DNA from 3 places in the Paenibacillus sp. 2TAB23 genome. Region 2 is predicted to be linked to each of the others. Evidence: predicted binding sites of a transcription regulator. Region 2 holds the regulator's gene; each other region holds the start of a gene.

Region 1 (5,496 bases), on a different contig from region 2:
TTGACTTTAAAGGTAGCAAAAGCTCCATTGCGCTTGAGAAGGAAGAGCTTGTCGTAGCGTCAGAGGATGATTACAAGCTGAAAAACGTGCTGGACATTCTTCTATCCAAAATGGTTAAACGCGGGGTTCCAATCAAAAACTTGGATTACGGTAAAATTGAAGGTGCTTCCGGCAATACCGTTCGGCAGCGGATTAAGCTTAGACAAGGCATCGAGCAGGATGTTTCCAAAAAGATTAATATCCTCATTCGCGATTCGAAGCTTAAGGTCAAAAGCTTGATCCAAGGCGATCAAATCAGAGTCTCGGGCAAAAGCCTGGATGATTTGCAAGCGGTCATGAAGCTTCTACGCGAAGCGGATCTTCCAGTAGAACTGCAATTTACCAATTATCGCTCGTAATAACGAAGCTTCGTTTCGTCGGAATTCGAGAAACGGAGCTTTTCATTTAGGTGCAGCATGGTTGAAAATGAGGCTTTAGCTGCTTTTGACACGTGTATTTTCATGTATTATACTTGTTGAGATAGCTTTACAGTAGGATCTGGGGGATACATAAATGAGAGAAAGCACACATGCAGACGCTCAAGGTTGCTCTGCGCACGCTCTACAGCCGAAGCAGATTTCCGGTCATATTCATGAACAAATGGTTCGCGTATCGCACACCTATGAGTTAGATCGATCCGAGGAGGGAATAGCGTGAATCTGGCGAACCGCATAACGCTTGCCAGAATATTTTTGGTGCCGGTTATTATGTTTTTTCTGCTTATTAAAGTGGATCTGGGGTCGTTTAGCATTTCAGACTTCTCCATTACATACAATCAAATCGCAGCGGCACTCATTTTTATTGTGGCGGCAAGCACAGACGGGTTAGACGGCTACATTGCCCGCAAAAACAAAATCGTAACCAATCTAGGGAAGCTGCTCGATCCGCTGGCAGATAAGCTGCTCGTTGCCGCTGTCCTTATTTCGCTCGTTGAGATGGATAAGTTGAACGCGCTAATTGCGATCGTTATCATTAGCCGGGAATTTGCTGTGACAGGTCTTCGCCAAATTGCGCTCCTAGAAGGCTCAGTTATGGCGGCCAGCACATGGGGCAAATGGAAGACCGCGATTCAAATCACGATGATTATCGCGCTATTGATTAACAACTTCCCATTTAATTTTATTGATTTTCCATTTGATGTCATTGCTAGCTGGGTGGCTGCGGCCATTACCGTATACTCAGGCATCGATTATTTTTTGAAGAATAAGCATTTGATTCCGGTAGAATAAAGTTAAAGCATCTTTCCGTATGACGGGGAGATGCTTTTGCTTATATGGCATAAAGCCAGCCTATAATTAGACGTGGAGGAGATATCGAATAATGAAAGCAGAAATTATAGCGGTCGGGACGGAGCTGCTGCTTGGCCAAATCGTAAATACGAATGCACAGTTCCTGTCTCAGAAATTAGCCGGACTCGGCGTCGATGTTTATTTTCAAACGGTAGTTGGCGACAATGCCGGACGGCTGAGGGAAGCGATAGAAATTGGCCGCAGCCGTGCTGACTTGCTTGTATTCACTGGCGGACTAGGTCCGACGCAGGACGACCTTACAAAGGATGTACTAGCGGAATACCTGAACCGAAACCTTCTCATCCATGAGCCTTCAATGGCTCAAATCGAGCATATGTTCAGCTCCCGAGGCATTCATATGGTGGAGAGCAATCGCAGGCAAGCACTTATGATCGAAGGTGGAGAGCCGCTTGAGAATACGACAGGACTTGCCGTCGGCAACGGGTTATCTGTTGATGGAACGTTATATTTGCTGCTGCCTGGTCCTCCCCGCGAGATGAAACCGATGATGGACGGCGCAGGAGAAGCATGGCTGCGCGCAGAGCTCGGGGCAGCGGATCCCCTTTATTCACGCATTTTGAAGTTCGCGGGTATTGGTGAATCGAATTTGGAAGCGAAGCTGATTCCGTTGATTGACAGGCAGATCGACCCAACCATTGCTCCCTATGCGAAGGAAGGCGAGGTATCGATCCGTGTTTCCACCAAAGCGGGCTCGGCTATCGACGCTGATCTGAAAATAGACGAAACGGTTGCCAAAATCAAGGCTTTAGTTGGCGAATTCCTATACGCGCAGGAGGACATCCCTCTGGAGGAAGAGGTTATACACCTTCTAAGAGCCTCGAGACGCAAGCTAGCGAGCGCGGAAAGCATTAGCGGGGGTTTGCTGGCGGAGCTCATTACGAACGTTCCTGGGAGCAGTGGAGAGTATGTAGGCGGTGTTGTCACTTATACGAATATAATGAAGCATCACTTATTAAGCATTCCTCTCACGCAGCTTGAAGGCGAGGGGGCGCCCGGCGCGATAAGCGATTCGACAGCTGCGATCATGGCAGAGCGCGTCCGGGAGCTCTCTGATGCAGACTTCGGGGTCTCGTTGACTGGCGTAGCCGGTCCGGCTGAATCCGAGGGCAAGCCTGTCGGACTAGTGTATGTGGGGATTTCGCAGCGCGGGAGGGCTACTGAGGTGTTTACGTTAAATCTCAGCGGCGGCAGAAGCATGATCAGGCTTCGTGCTGTGAAATCGGCATTGTACCGGTTATGGCTCGCTCTTAACAGAGAATAAACGATCTAATTAAAATGCACGGGCTTTTGCTTCCGGTTCACTGTCATAAATAATGTTTGTCAATTGCCGGACAGCCCGTTATAATAAAAGACAGTTACCGGAAGAACCGTGGCGAAGATTACTTTGCTGCGGTTTTTTTATGTCCATAACTAGGGGTGAAGCAAAAAGGCGAATGTATGTTCGAAAAAATGCTTGTCATCCCGGAAGAAAAAAGGTATCATAACATTATAAATAAAGAAGGATGTGAGTTTCTTGTCGGATCGTCGCGCTGCACTAGAAATGGCTTTGCGTCAAATTGAGAAACAATTTGGTAAAGGCTCCATCATGAAATTGGGAGAATCTACACACATGCAAGTTGAAACCGTGCCTAGCGGTTCACTTGCTCTTGATATCGCTTTAGGAATAGGCGGCTTGCCGCGTGGACGTGTTATTGAAATATACGGACCGGAATCATCAGGTAAGACGACAGTTGCGCTTCACGCGATTGCAGAGGTTCAACGCATTGGCGGACAAGCTGCATTTATCGATGCGGAGCATGCGTTAGACCCGCTCTATGCAAGCAAGCTTGGTGTGAATATTGATGAGCTGCTGCTCTCACAGCCGGATACGGGAGAGCAAGCTCTAGAAATTGCAGAAGCGCTTGTTCGCAGCGGTGCGGTTGATATCGTGGTTATCGACTCCGTTGCCGCACTCGTACCGAAAGCAGAGATTGAAGGCGACATGGGTGATTCTCACGTCGGTCTCCAAGCCCGCTTGATGTCACAAGCATTGCGGAAGCTATCGGGTGCAATTAGCAAATCGAAGACGATTGCAATCTTTATCAACCAGCTTCGTGAGAAGGTTGGCGTCATGTTTGGTAACCCTGAGACAACACCAGGAGGCCGGGCATTGAAGTTCTATTCCAGCGTGCGTCTGGATGTACGCCGTATTGAGACCTTGAAGCAAGGCAACGACATGGTTGGTAACCGGACCCGTATCAAGGTTGTTAAGAACAAAGTGGCACCACCGTTCAAACAGGCCGAAATTGATATTATGTACGGAGAGGGAATTTCGCGAGAAGGAACCCTTGTTGATATTGGCGTTGAAATGGATATTGTACAGAAGAGCGGCGCATGGTTCTCATATAATGGGGAGCGTCTTGGCCAAGGCCGAGAGAATGCAAAGCAGTATTTGAAAGACCATAAAGATATTGCCGAAGTAATCGAGAAGCAGATTCGGGATGCGAGCAATCTGTCGGCAGCAGCGACTCAAGCTAACTTCAAAGCTGAGGAAGAAGACGACGAAGAGTTCGAAGATCTAGAGTAGAACTGCACGGAAATTATACGTACCAATGCTTCGCCGCCCTGATAGGGGCGGCGAAGCTGTGTTTAGAGAGGATGTAAATCGTGGCTCCAAGCATTGTCGAGAATGAAGAAGAATGGATGATTTTGTCTGTTCGCCTTGATAAAAAAGAACGAAAATTATATCATCTCTTTGCTGAGTCCGAGGAACCTATGTTATCTGTTCATGAGGATATATTGATACGATTCCGTTTAACGAAAGGTCAACTGTTAACGGAAATTCAAATGGAAGAAATAAGAACGGAAGATGAACGTTACCGTGCTTATATATTAGCAATCGGCTATTTAGGTGCTAAACCGAGAACGAGAAAGCAAATCGAGCAATATTTGAGCCGGAAGCTGTTTGAGAATGATAATATTCAATATGCGCTAGACCGTTTAGAAAGGGAGCATATTGTGGATGATGAACAATATGCACGTCAATTCGCTGCAGGGCGATTGAAAAACGGCTTGAAGGGTCGACGCTTCATTAAACAGGAGCTGCAGCAGAGAGGCGTGTCGAAAGAAGCCGCTGCGGAAGCCATTGATGCATTGGACGAGGAAATCGAACTTGCGTCAGCGAAGAAGGCTGCGGAGAAGAAATGGCGATCGCTAAAGGGAGAGACTTTCGAGAAAAAGCGCAAGCTTATGGGCTATTTAATGCGCAGAGGCTTTCCAGGAGATATCGTCAAGAAGGCAATAAAATGGATAGATCTAAACGGGGATGAAGACGCATTCGAGGAAGTTGATGGGCTTTTGCTTGACAATTGATTTTACGAAAAGATAAAATGAGGTTGTATTCCTTCACTATTGAATCAATTTTCCTTCCAAAAGTTGATTCAATACGATTATTTTCGTCAAATTAGTAATTGTTGAAACGGTTTGAAGCCGGTTGAAAACCTAATATCATCCCAAGCAGTGCCTTGGTGTATGCAACAAGGAGGTGAACAAGATGTCTGAGATCATTTGGATCTTGATCTGTCTCTTTGTTGGCGCAATTTTCTTTGGGATTGGTTATTTTATTCGAAAATCGATTGCGGAGGCCAAAATTTCGAGCGCTGAGCAAGCTGCTGTTGTTATCGTAGAAAATGCGAAGAAAGAAGCGGAAGCTCAGAAGAAAGAAACCGTGCTAGAGGCAAAAGATGAAGTCCACAAACTTCGTTCCGAAGCCGAGAGAGACATTCGTGAACGTCGCAACGAAGCTCAACGTCAGGAAAGACGTTTACTCCAAAAAGAGGAGTCGCTGGATAAAAAGTTAGAAGCGCTAGAACGCAAAGAAGAAACTGTAGCCAACAAAGAAAAACGGATCGAAGAAACGCAAGAGCAGATCGATTCCATCTATAAGCAGCAGCTAAGCGAATTGGAACGGATATCGAGTCTGACAACGGAAGACGCGAAATCGATTATTTTATCTAATGTTGAGCAGGAAGTACGACATGAGACGGCACAAATGATTAAAGAGATCGAGCAGCAAGCGAAAGAAGAAGCCGATAAGAAAGCCCGTGATATTATATCACTTGCTATTCAGCGCTGTGCGGCGGATCATGTGGCTGAAACGACGGTATCC
Region 2 (5,496 bases):
TTTTTACGAGCGAGCTCGTTAATCCGTTCAATTATTTTTGAAAACTCCATTGCTTGCTCTACTCCTCTCATGATGGAAAAACCTCTACTCTATACTTTGACATTTTGAGCGCTTAGTTGTCAAGGCGAGGCTTTAAGGAAGGACGACTTGAACGCCAGGCTTTAACCCTTCAAGGACTTCAGTCTGCTCCGGGGTTTCCAAGCCAATCTTAATTTCTTTTCGGTCATATTCGCCATTTCCAGAATCATACATAACGAAGTACTTATCCTTCTCGCGAGCAATTGCGATGGATGGCACGACTGTCGCGTTCTCTTGCCTTTCTGTCTCAATTGAACCATTCAAGCTCAGCCCCGCGATTAAAGATTCATTAGCCTCAAGTCCGATTACAACTTCGAATTGCGCAGCTTGGTTCAAATTATTTTGGTCTGTTCCGGTTTTAGCGAATTTGGAAACACTCTGGACTTTCCCTTTCATTAATAAATCCTTCTTTGCACTCATCATGACGTTTACCGACATGCCTTCCTTTATACGGAAAATATCCTGTTCCCCTACAAGTGCAATGAATTGCAGCTTGCTCAAGTCAACGATCTTGCCAACATATTCATTTTGGCCAACCATTTGCGGTCTTTTGCTTGGATTATCGAATAAGAAAATCCCTTTTGCGGGCGAACGGTATATTGAGCTGCTAAGCATTTCTTTTTTACTTTGAAGTTCTTTCTCTTGAATACCAATCGTAACTTCACGAAGCTCTTTGTTCAGCTTGGATATTTCTCTTTCTACTAAAGATTTTTTCCGTTCTCCTTCAGATGCCTCCAGTGACATGAAATCCTCATCTGATTGAATGAGATAATCATTAAGCTTAGCTTCAAGCCTAGCTTTGTGCATTTCAGCTTCCATTTGCACAATTTCGTTTTGTACCGTCGATTGATTTAATTTGAACAATACGTCCCCAGCTTTGACCTGCTGACCATCTTGCACACTCCACTCGGACACTTCTGAGCTGTAAGGTGCGTAAACGAAGGTCTCTTGCTCATATAGTGACTTTCCTTTCACTTCGACGGTATTCGATATAGTTCCTTTGGTTACTTGAAACACAATCGCTTCTGATTCTGTTTCAATCAACATTGGCTGATTAGGGTTTCCCAACCGAAACAACCCAAAACTTATGGCTATAATGACAATTCCGAGAATGATCCATTTTAATTTGCTCTTCATCACAATACTCCTTCGATCTCATAGTTAATCTCTTTTAATCGCAGTCAATGCATCTGTCCTTGACGCAGTAATAGCTGGATAAATGCCGGATAAGATTCCTGTAGCAAGAGCAAAGGCCATTCCAATTGGGATCGTCAATAACGGAATAAAGATAATGACTGCATCCTGTTCATCAGACAAATGATGAATAAGTCCATTAATCCCCCATACGATCCAATAAGAAAATAATACGCCGAGCAGTCCCCCTAGCAATCCTAACAAAGCGGCTTCGACTATAAACATATTTCTAATTTGACCCAAGTTAGCCCCCAGTACCTTCATGATGCCAATTTGTCTTCTTCTCTGGTAGGTGGACATTGTCATGGCTACTACAATAGAAATCGAAGCAATGATCAGAATAAAAACGCCGATACCTAAAGCAGCTGCTTTTATGATCTTAAATTCATTCGCCAATCTTTCCTTCTGGTACAAATTCGTTTGTGTCGTTACTAACAATTTCTGAATCTGCTTTTCGACCTGCTCCAGCTTTGATTGATTTTCAACTTTGACGATGATAGATTGATAGGTTTCATTGTCATTCTCTGCCAGCATTAGCTCTTTTTTCAGCACCGCTGCCGTTTGAAGTGAGACATATCCCTTTTTGTTATACATCAATTGAGCGTCGCTGGATCCGCTAGGCTTTTTTAATACACCTATGACCCTAAGCGGCCTGCTGAACACAGGTCCGTCAGGCGTTTCGTAGCGAAACTGAATTTGCTTCTGGTACATGACGCTCGGCATCTTGCCTGTGTTCTCATATTGTTGAATGACAGCTTCATTATATGGATCTGCGGTTAACTGCTCTTGGAGCTTCGCCTTCGTTTCTTCCTCGATCAAGCCTAACGTTGCACCATAGTTCAGAACGATGGCATCCTCCATATTGGAAGGTCCACCTTGGATAAAATTATTGCCGAATGCTGTAAGCATCTCCAAATCCGTTCCGATCACTTCAGTTTGGTATTGTGAGCTCATCCCATCTAATGTGAGCATTTCCATATAATTAAGTTGCTGATAAGGAGAAGCTGCGGCTACATGCTGCATTTGTTTCATAATGTTCAGCTTCTGTTCTGTCAAACTTCCTTGCATGCTGGATTCAATAGCGGCTTCTGATGCAGTCCCCCCTGACTGAGGTCCGCTATTTGCTGTAACCGTAATTTCATCCATATTCAAATAACTATTCATTTGTTTCTCTATGTATAGTTGAGCAGATTCGCCGATACTCATCGCGACGATAATGGCTGCGCATCCGATCGAGATGCCTGCTGCACACAACGCAGTGACTACCCTTCTTCGTTTCACCTGATCCCATGATAGCCTCGTAACATCGCTAATCCTCATGGAATTGCCCTCCTGCAAGCGTTGGTTTCCATTTTTGATCCTGCTCCATTACCAAATAACCATCTCTAAGAGTTACGATTTTCTCTGTCCGCGCCGCTACCTCTTTCTCATGTGTAACCACAATAAAGGTTGTATCCATCGTTTTGTTTAACTGCTGCAGAATCATAATAATTTCTTCCTCTGTCTTTGTATCCAAATTGCCTGTTGGTTCATCTGCAAATATGACGGATGGCTCCGTAATTAGCGATCTGGCGATACTGACACGCTGTTGCTGACCCCCAGATAGCTGCGACGTGAACATTTCTGCTTTATCGGGTATGCCTACCTGTTCCAATAAGGCAAGTGCCTTTTTCTTTCTAACCGCAGGATGTATGGATTGAAATACGAGTGGAAGCTCGACATTCTCCCTTACCGTAAGATTAGCAATGAGCTCATAGGCTTGAAATATAAAACCGATATGACTGCGCCTGAATTCCGCGAGCTGATTCTCATTCATCTTCACGATGTTTTGACCAGCAATAAAAATTTCACCTTCAGTCGGCTTCATAAGCCCAGCCATTAAATTGAGCAGCGTGGATTTTCCTGACCCAGAGCTGCCTAATAAAGCGATCATTTCTCCCTTTTGCACTTGAAAGCTGATTTGGTGCAAAACAGCTGTTGTTTCATTCCCGTTTGTAAATGAATGTGATAATTGCTCTACACGTAACAATGTCGTCTCTCCCTTCAGTACCCTTTAATAGACGACAAAATGTAAAAGAAACCCTGCACCACACACAAAAAAACTTCCTAAATCAAACAGGTCATTAAGATCTGCTTGATCTAGAAAGCATTTGTGTTAGAACGTATGTTTACAAAATAAGAAAACATGATTAGATAGACGGAATGATAAGTGTTTGGCCGGGATTAATTTCTGAAGTATTTAATTCATTTCGATCCTTTATTCTATAAATAATGTATCTGATATCGTGTTTCGAGTCAGAGTAGCGCTTAGCGATCGCCCACAGTGTATCGCCTGAATGAACAGTGACGACCTGCTCCTCGTTAGATGCTGTTGCCGGAAGTTTACTTGATGCATCCGTCCCCATCATTAGAAAACTCGTAAATAGAAGCACAAAAATGACAAAACTTACGATAACCTTTACTAAATGACGTTTCACAAATTGCCAAATTCTATTCGGAACGGCTTTATTCTCTTGCTGCTCATGGATTGATTTATAAAAACTCGGATTCATTATCATTTATCAGCACCCCAAACGTTTGTTCTGTTTTTAGATTACACGAACAAACGTTTGGTGTCAACAAAAAATGCGAACCTTTGTACTTGAGAACTTATGTTTGTACGAACTCCGGTTCTATGTTATAATTTTTTGCAAACCTACTAATGGAGTGATTACTGTGTCGAAGATTTCTAACCGACAACATTCGATTTTAGAATTTATTAAGAATGAAGTTCGGGAGAAAGGCTATCCGCCCTCCGTTCGAGAAATCGGCGAAGCTGTTGGATTGCTGTCGAGTTCAACTGTGCATGGCCATCTAGACCGTCTTGAGAAAAAAGGATTAATTCGTCGTGATCCAACCAAACCCCGCGCAATTGAGATACTCGATCAAGAAGGCGTCGATGGCATTATTCCGCTGTCCGTAGCGAAAGTACCTATTGTCGGTAAAGTAACCGCTGGCGTCCCAATTACCGCAACAGAGAATATTGAAGAATATTTCCCGCTTCCCTCTCATTTCGTTGGGGACAGCAGTGTTTTTATTCTCAATGTAATGGGCGAGAGCATGATTGAGGCAGGCATTCACGACGGCGACTATGTTATCGTTCGTCAACAGCAGACGGCAAACAATGGTGAGATTGTCGTTGCCATGACTGAAGATGATGAAGCAACAGTCAAAACATTCTATAAAGAGAAGAATCATATCCGCTTGCAGCCTGAGAACTCTACGATGCAGCCGATTTTACTCCAGAATGTAACGATACTTGGCAAAGTGATTGGACTTTTCCGCGACATCCATTAATACATGATCGTTTTACATAAAGAAAAGGCTGGATCGAATGCTATCGCATTTTTGATCCAGCCTTTTTTTTTATAAACAGTGATCTTAAATCATATATGAGCGTTTTCGATGACACTTCTCTTCTATATAATCCTTAGGGCAAATATCCAATCACTGCGCTTTTGCCCTGCATAAGATATGTTGTATTCAAAACGTAAGGAGGTGCATTGAGAAATGTCCGGTTACGTTGGTGGAGCATTTACAAACACAGGTACCATTTTGGTTCTTTTTATTTTATTGGTGATTATTGCTTGCAGCTGCATGAGCTTCGGAAGTTATTAATCAATGTTCGATTGCAATTATAAATGAATTATGCGTTAAAGACCCTGCCAAGGGTCTTTTTTTGTGCTTCAAACAGCTTGTATAATCGATGAATTCAATTCTCGCTCCTGCGTTCATTCCCCTTACAATCAAAGGGATAAATTGTATGGGCAAGTTGCGTAGGTGGACATTGAAGCATAGGCTGAACGTAAATCAACATACTGGAGGAATCAATCATGGCATTAGGACCTCTTCAACCCCCTTTTTACCCATATCCGCCTGCTTATCCATACCCTTACCCCTATCCATATCCGTATCCTTACCCTGAAGTACTCCCTCTCCCTTTGCCATTCCCGCAAGGCGGCTTCGGAGGGCCTTGGTGGCACGGTGGGTTCCCTGGAGGCGGCTTTCATGGCGTAGGGCCTGGCGGCTTTCACGGAGGCCCTCCTGGAGGCTTCCATGGCGGAGGATTTCATGGCGGGCACCGTCAACCGATTTGCATAAAGTAATTATCCTTTGTGTAAAAGGATGTCAAAACAAAAGGAGAACATTACGATTTCGTGGATGTTCTCCTTTTGTTTGCCAAGG
Region 3 (5,496 bases), on a different contig from region 2:
AATAACGGAGGTAATATCAATGGCGAGTATAAAGAAACGCGGACAAAACTTGGTTACTTGTTGTTGAACTTGGATATGATGCCAAAGGAAAAAGAATCCAGCGTACTAAAAGAGTCAAAATAATTGATCACGCACTCATTCGTGTTACCAAGCGACTACAAGAGCATTTGAACACCGAATTAACAAAATTTAAAATTATGGTCGAGACCGGTATATACCTGAATCCTGGGAAAATGACTTTTAGTGACTTTCTTAAAGATTGGGAACGCTACTTTGTCCAAATTGAACTAGAAGATAAAGCAATGGATTTTATAGAAGATCGGTAAGCACCTCTTATGATCTTCATTATTCAACCGGTCTTCTTCCCCTTAACTGTGGTTCAATTTGGAATAAACAAAGTAGTTTTGAAACATAATAAAATGTCTTGCTAAACAAAACCAAAAGGGGTGCTGTATATGCGCGAAGGTTTGATTCCTGCCGTTCTTGGAACTGTGGTTTCTGCTTCTGGTGCAACACTGCTTAAAAGCAAGTACAAACTTGTTGGTACAGGTGTTCTCGGTTTTGGGCTTGCCCACCTTATTCTTGGGGCAATCGATTTGGTTGAACATCGGTAGGTTTAGTGAGATAAACGGGGAGGTTTTCATGCCTCCCTCCTCATGTATTTCAATATTCTGCGAATGTTCATTAAGCAGACTTGATTTGATTGCTGCACTCATTGCAGAAAACTTCAATTTTCACGTTGAAGTTGATAGAGATAGTCACATCTCCGCTATCTAAATGCTCGGTTTCCTCGACTACGTTTGAAGCTCCACATTCACATTGAATTTTAGACAATCCAATTCCTCCTCATGTTCTTACATATTCAAACTACAAACGCCCAGATCATGTTATAATCTCAAAAGGGGTGATATCAATGGGTTTTTTAATCGTTGTCATTATTTTCTTGGTACTATTTGGTTTTTTCAAAAAGAAGAAGAAGTAATTCAGTATTCAGTGAATGTTCGTTACCACAGAGTCATTTAACGCCCGGCAACCGAATCAGCTGCAATCGGATTGAACCAAATAACTTCTGTTCGTGTGTATAAAATGAAAAATGGAGTTTAGGCAAGCATGTGTGAGTATATGTCAAGTTTTTGGGGTTAATCCGTTTGCGGGTTTGTATTCGTTTCAATTTCCGAGAATGCTTTTGAATAAGATAGCTTTTGAATTTTTTACACATTTTTCACACAAAGATACAATACATCAGATTACATTTTTGAAATCCTCATTCAAATAAAATCCCCTCACAATTTAATGAGGGAACTATATGATTTACTTCAATTTTAAAAATCCGGTGATTGAACTTTCATTATATCGAGAAAGTGGACTTTCGTTATCTCTCCTCTATGCTCCACGTGCACTGATTTTGTTCGAGAATCCATGTTCGTTATTCTACCGGTAACGGGTTGATCCCAATTCCAAACAATGAGTTTTACTAACAATTCCTCCTGTTGAGCTTCCACCAAACGCTCACCCAGCTCCTCCATCTCAAACTCATCTCTCGTTGGCCTCTTCGGCCCCTTTGCTTTTGCCATGTCTGTAACCTCCAACTCTTTGTTAGATTTGATTATTGCCACTACATGTTTCGACAACGTCATACGGCTGCTTGATTACATTTTATTACTCTATGGATCAAGCCGGTTTACCCTCTTCATAAATTCCACCCATGCCACGCAACCGGGTTATCCTCCGAGCGGTTATACAAAACTTTAAAGGGTTGGCCTTTGATCCCAAAATAAAAAGTCTTATTTGACTAGCTCGTTTTTTCATTGTCTGGCCTATATTCTTTTCGATCACACTTCATGTGCGAATGTATGTTCTTATTTTAATACAAACATACGGTCAGATACAAGACAAAAATAAAACCCCAGCATTATTCACTGGAGTTAACTTTTGCGTATTCAATTTATTCAGATAGGCCTTTAATTTCCAAAACGCTCTTATTACTATCCAAATTTCTATACTCCACCTCTTGCTTCGGTTCTCCATCATACTATCAATTGTTCACAACACTATTATAAGGTGGGAATACTGACAACGACCTTTCCTATCACGCGACCTTCTCCGAAATACTCAAGTGCCTGGGCCGCGTCGCTTAAAGAATACCGCCGATCGATGACGGGCATCACATGACCTGATTCAACTAAAGACTTCCAGACCAACTGGTCATTATGGTTCGGCTTATGTAGCAGCACCCCCACTTTCTTCTTTTCAAGCCAAGCGATCAGCGGTGCCGCCATTAGTACCTGGAAGATGCGATGAAGAGGACCGCCAACTATGACATACTTGCCTCCTGATTTTAGTGCGCGCTTGATTGCAAAAATAGAACGGTTTCCGACAACATCGAGGATCAGATCGTATCGCCCACTACTTGCAGTGAAGTCTTCATTAGTATAATCAAGGACATGATCCGCCCCCATGGAACGCAGTGTTTCCAACTTCTCGCCTCTATCCACACCAGTCACTTCTGCCCCAAGCAACTTGGCATATTGAATTCCAAATGTACCTACACCGCCGCCCGCCCCATTAATCAGAACCTTATAGCCCTTCAGTTGTTTTCCTTTAACACGTAATCCTTGTAGGGCAAGAACGGCCGCTTGTGGAATGGCTGCCGCTTGCTCGAAGCTTATACCTTCAGGTTACTGCGTCAGTGCTTCTTCGTTAGCACATACATATTCCGCGAACCCTCCCCATCCGCAACCAGAAATGTCTCCGAAAACTTCATCCCCCAGTCGAAAACGTTTGACGGAGGCACCCACAGCGACTACCCGTCCCGCAATGTCCGCTCCTAAGGTACGGTAACGAGGCTTTCGCAGCGCGCCAAGACGGGTAATATATGGTTTTCCGCGCAGGAGATCCCAGTCCCAGGAATTTACTGATGCTGCTTGGACTGCGATTAACACTTCATGGTCCATAGGTTTGGGAATGTCCACATCTTCAATGCGAAGAACATCAGGCTTTCCGTATCTCTCATAGACCAGTGCCCTCATTGTACCTGCTCTTAGGTTCGCTTGATGGTCTTTATTTATTGTCTCGTTCTTCATTGACGATCCCCATCCTGTCTTAAATTAGGATTAAACGTTGATTGGATATTATATACGACCACCCAAAAAATGTAATGTTACCGTTCAATACGCCAAGCAAAGATTCTTGGTTTCGCCTAACTATTCTACCCGTTCGCCTAACGGGATTTAACCGTAAAAATATGATGACAACCTGATATTATAGATAATCCTATTGGACAGTGAAATAGAAATCCGCCTCTACGATTCATGAAACGAAGGGGGATTTTATTAAATAGGTAGCCTTTTACTAAAAGACCTTTAACTGTAAAACACTTGCAGTACATTATTTCCGTGTTCATGGACATATTAAACAAGTCTAAATTGAACCAAAAAAGGAGCATACTCAATTGGGAATTTTAAGCGGAAATCCAAAAGATGAACCCCTGCACTATGGAGAAATCTTCAGCGTATGGCAAGCATCCATAGTGGCAAAAGGTTCTGTGTCGTGCTATCAAGCATATTTAAACCACTCCGGTGACAAAGATCTAAAAAAAGTAATTGATTCACTTATTGATCAAGCTAAACTTGAAATTAAAGAATTAGATACAATACTTATTGATAACGGGATTTCTACCACACCTGTAATGCCTGAAAGGTCCCCTGTTAAGCTTGAAGACATCCCTGTTGGTGCACGATTTACTGATCCTGAAATTGCGGCTAAGATTGCTGCTGATACTTCATTGGGATTAGTTGCTTGTAGTCAAGTTATAGGACAATCGATTAGAGAAGATATTGGTGCTTTATTTGCTAAATACCATATCACAAAAACAGCAATAGGACTTAAAATACTGGAGATGAACAAAGAAAAAGGTTGGCTTATTCCACCTCCATTGCAAGTAAAAAGACCTGAGACAGTTAACGCTTAAATACACAAAATGCCCTCAACCATCTAAGGTCGAGGGCTTTTTTATTGATTAGGCTGTTCGATGCGATCCGGATAGAACCTTTCGTATACTCTCCCATTTTAAAAGCTTTGTGGGTTACAACCCTCCCAATTCCGTAATATTCAGCTGGTGTTTACATATCCTCATCGATCAGGATTTCAAATTTGCATAACAGCTCTCTAAACCCCTTCGGGGCCGATATGAATCGCTCAGCGAGCCATGCCACTCACCTATTTTCTTCGAAATATCAAATAAACCCATTCAATCTAGTAATTTATGAATATACTAGATTAACTTGAAGAAGAGGAGATGATTGATATGGGACTCTATTATGCAAAAAAGCAAAATGTCAAAGTTGTATTTGTAAAACCTGGTCAAAAAGTTCTTATTATCGGTAAAAAGCATTGGACAAAGAAACCTCACTGCTAAGCTTATTGAGCGCTTGTTAATTCAAGCGCTCTTACATATTCTAATACTCACTAATCTTTCTCATAGTTAAATGAATAGTCTGCTTAGAGAAATCTATAGCGTATTGCAGCTTGTTGAGTTTTTCCTATAGCCAATTGATTGCATCAGTCTCATCGCGGCTTCAATCCCTCCCGGCTATAAAGCACCTTAAACAAATTCGCCTTCCGGTCCCAGAAGACAAAGCCCTCTTTGACCAGCTCATTTATGGCGGTTTTCACCTGTTGTTCCGTCCGCTGCGCCCGCTGGCTGATGTAGCCGACATCTATGAAGGAAGGATCGTCCCGATAAACATTCCAAAGCACGGTTAAAACTTTACGTGTCACATCGTCAAGCATGCTGCTTTACCAACTCCACATCAATAATATTATCTGTGTTAAATACGTGCGGTCCGTTTGCGGATGTGCAGAACGCCCTCACCTTGCCATTTCGGACCGACAGCACCTGAATGATGCGTATGGATATGTTGCGATTACGGTCGTTATAAATAATTTGTACGGTCTGGCTGATACATTGTTCGATCATGGCGATCACTCCAATGCGAATGTTTGTTCTTATTATATACCAAACATACGTTCCTGATTCAAGCGTTTTATTTATTTTTTTATCGATTTCTTCCATATGCTCGGATAAGCTCCCTAATTGGTTCAAATAAGAGAGAAATGAACCAATAAGGTGTACAATAGGAAGGAGACTAGTTTTCTGCTGTTAAAATTGATGATGAGGTGTTCCAGTGATTCCAGAAGGCGTTGAATGTTCGATATTTTTTGAAACGATTAAACCAAATCCAAAAAGCAATTCTTCATTACTGATTAAAGGCACGGTTAGCTCCGGATTCAAGATTATCATGAGCTTGGAGTTTACTGGCGCAGAACTCATTGATAACAGCAATGCTGCGATACCCGATGAGATCATAGATCTTTTGAAAGAGGATTTAATTGACATTTTCGGATTCGGGCCATTTGATAAAAAAGCTTTGAAACAAGAAATGAAAGATCTGAACATGCTTTACTATGTACGGTACAACGGCAAAGCTTATCGTA

The links. The regulator LexA, encoded in region 2, represses DNA repair genes until DNA is damaged. The targets are predictions, from matches to a motif close to CGAACATATGTTCG.
Region 1: a site for LexA is predicted at 2,780-2,793, ahead of recA (recombinase RecA). Genes of this name have one in related genera too.
Region 3: a site for LexA is predicted at 1,847-1,860, ahead of AB4Z29_RS03410 (YolD-like family protein). Genes of this name have one in related genera too.

Annotation. Positions count from the first base shown of each region.
Region 1 is NZ_JBFRGD010000002.1:278,424-283,919, forward strand. It holds gene AB4Z29_RS04040 (YajQ family cyclic di-GMP-binding protein) at 1-398, shown strand, start outside; gene pgsA (CDP-diacylglycerol--glycerol-3-phosphate 3-phosphatidyltransferase) at 693-1,268, shown strand; gene AB4Z29_RS04050 (competence/damage-inducible protein A) at 1,360-2,610, shown strand; gene recA (recombinase RecA) at 2,863-3,915, shown strand; gene AB4Z29_RS04060 (regulatory protein RecX) at 3,996-4,700, shown strand; gene rny (ribonuclease Y) at 4,882-5,496, shown strand, end outside.
Region 2 is NZ_JBFRGD010000004.1:245,072-250,567, forward strand. It holds gene AB4Z29_RS08475 (DUF896 domain-containing protein) at 1-50, opposite strand, end outside; gene AB4Z29_RS08480 (efflux RND transporter periplasmic adaptor subunit) at 133-1,215, opposite strand; gene AB4Z29_RS08485 (ABC transporter permease) at 1,240-2,592, opposite strand; gene AB4Z29_RS08490 (ABC transporter ATP-binding protein) at 2,582-3,301, opposite strand; gene yneA (cell division suppressor protein YneA) at 3,462-3,830, opposite strand; gene lexA (transcriptional repressor LexA) at 3,988-4,608, shown strand; gene yjcZ (sporulation protein YjcZ) at 4,822-4,929, shown strand; gene AB4Z29_RS08510 (hypothetical protein) at 5,145-5,417, shown strand.
Region 3 is NZ_JBFRGD010000002.1:149,791-155,286, reverse strand. It holds gene AB4Z29_RS03420 (hypothetical protein) at 456-614, shown strand; gene AB4Z29_RS03415 (hypothetical protein) at 685-834, opposite strand; gene AB4Z29_RS03410 (YolD-like family protein) at 1,323-1,574, opposite strand; gene AB4Z29_RS03405 (NAD(P)-dependent alcohol dehydrogenase) at 2,055-2,570, opposite strand; gene AB4Z29_RS03400 (alcohol dehydrogenase catalytic domain-containing protein) at 2,679-3,083, opposite strand; gene AB4Z29_RS03395 (DUF3231 family protein) at 3,452-3,970, shown strand; gene AB4Z29_RS03390 (hypothetical protein) at 4,567-4,779, opposite strand; gene AB4Z29_RS03385 (hypothetical protein) at 4,784-4,978, opposite strand; gene AB4Z29_RS03380 (hypothetical protein) at 5,187-5,496, shown strand, end outside.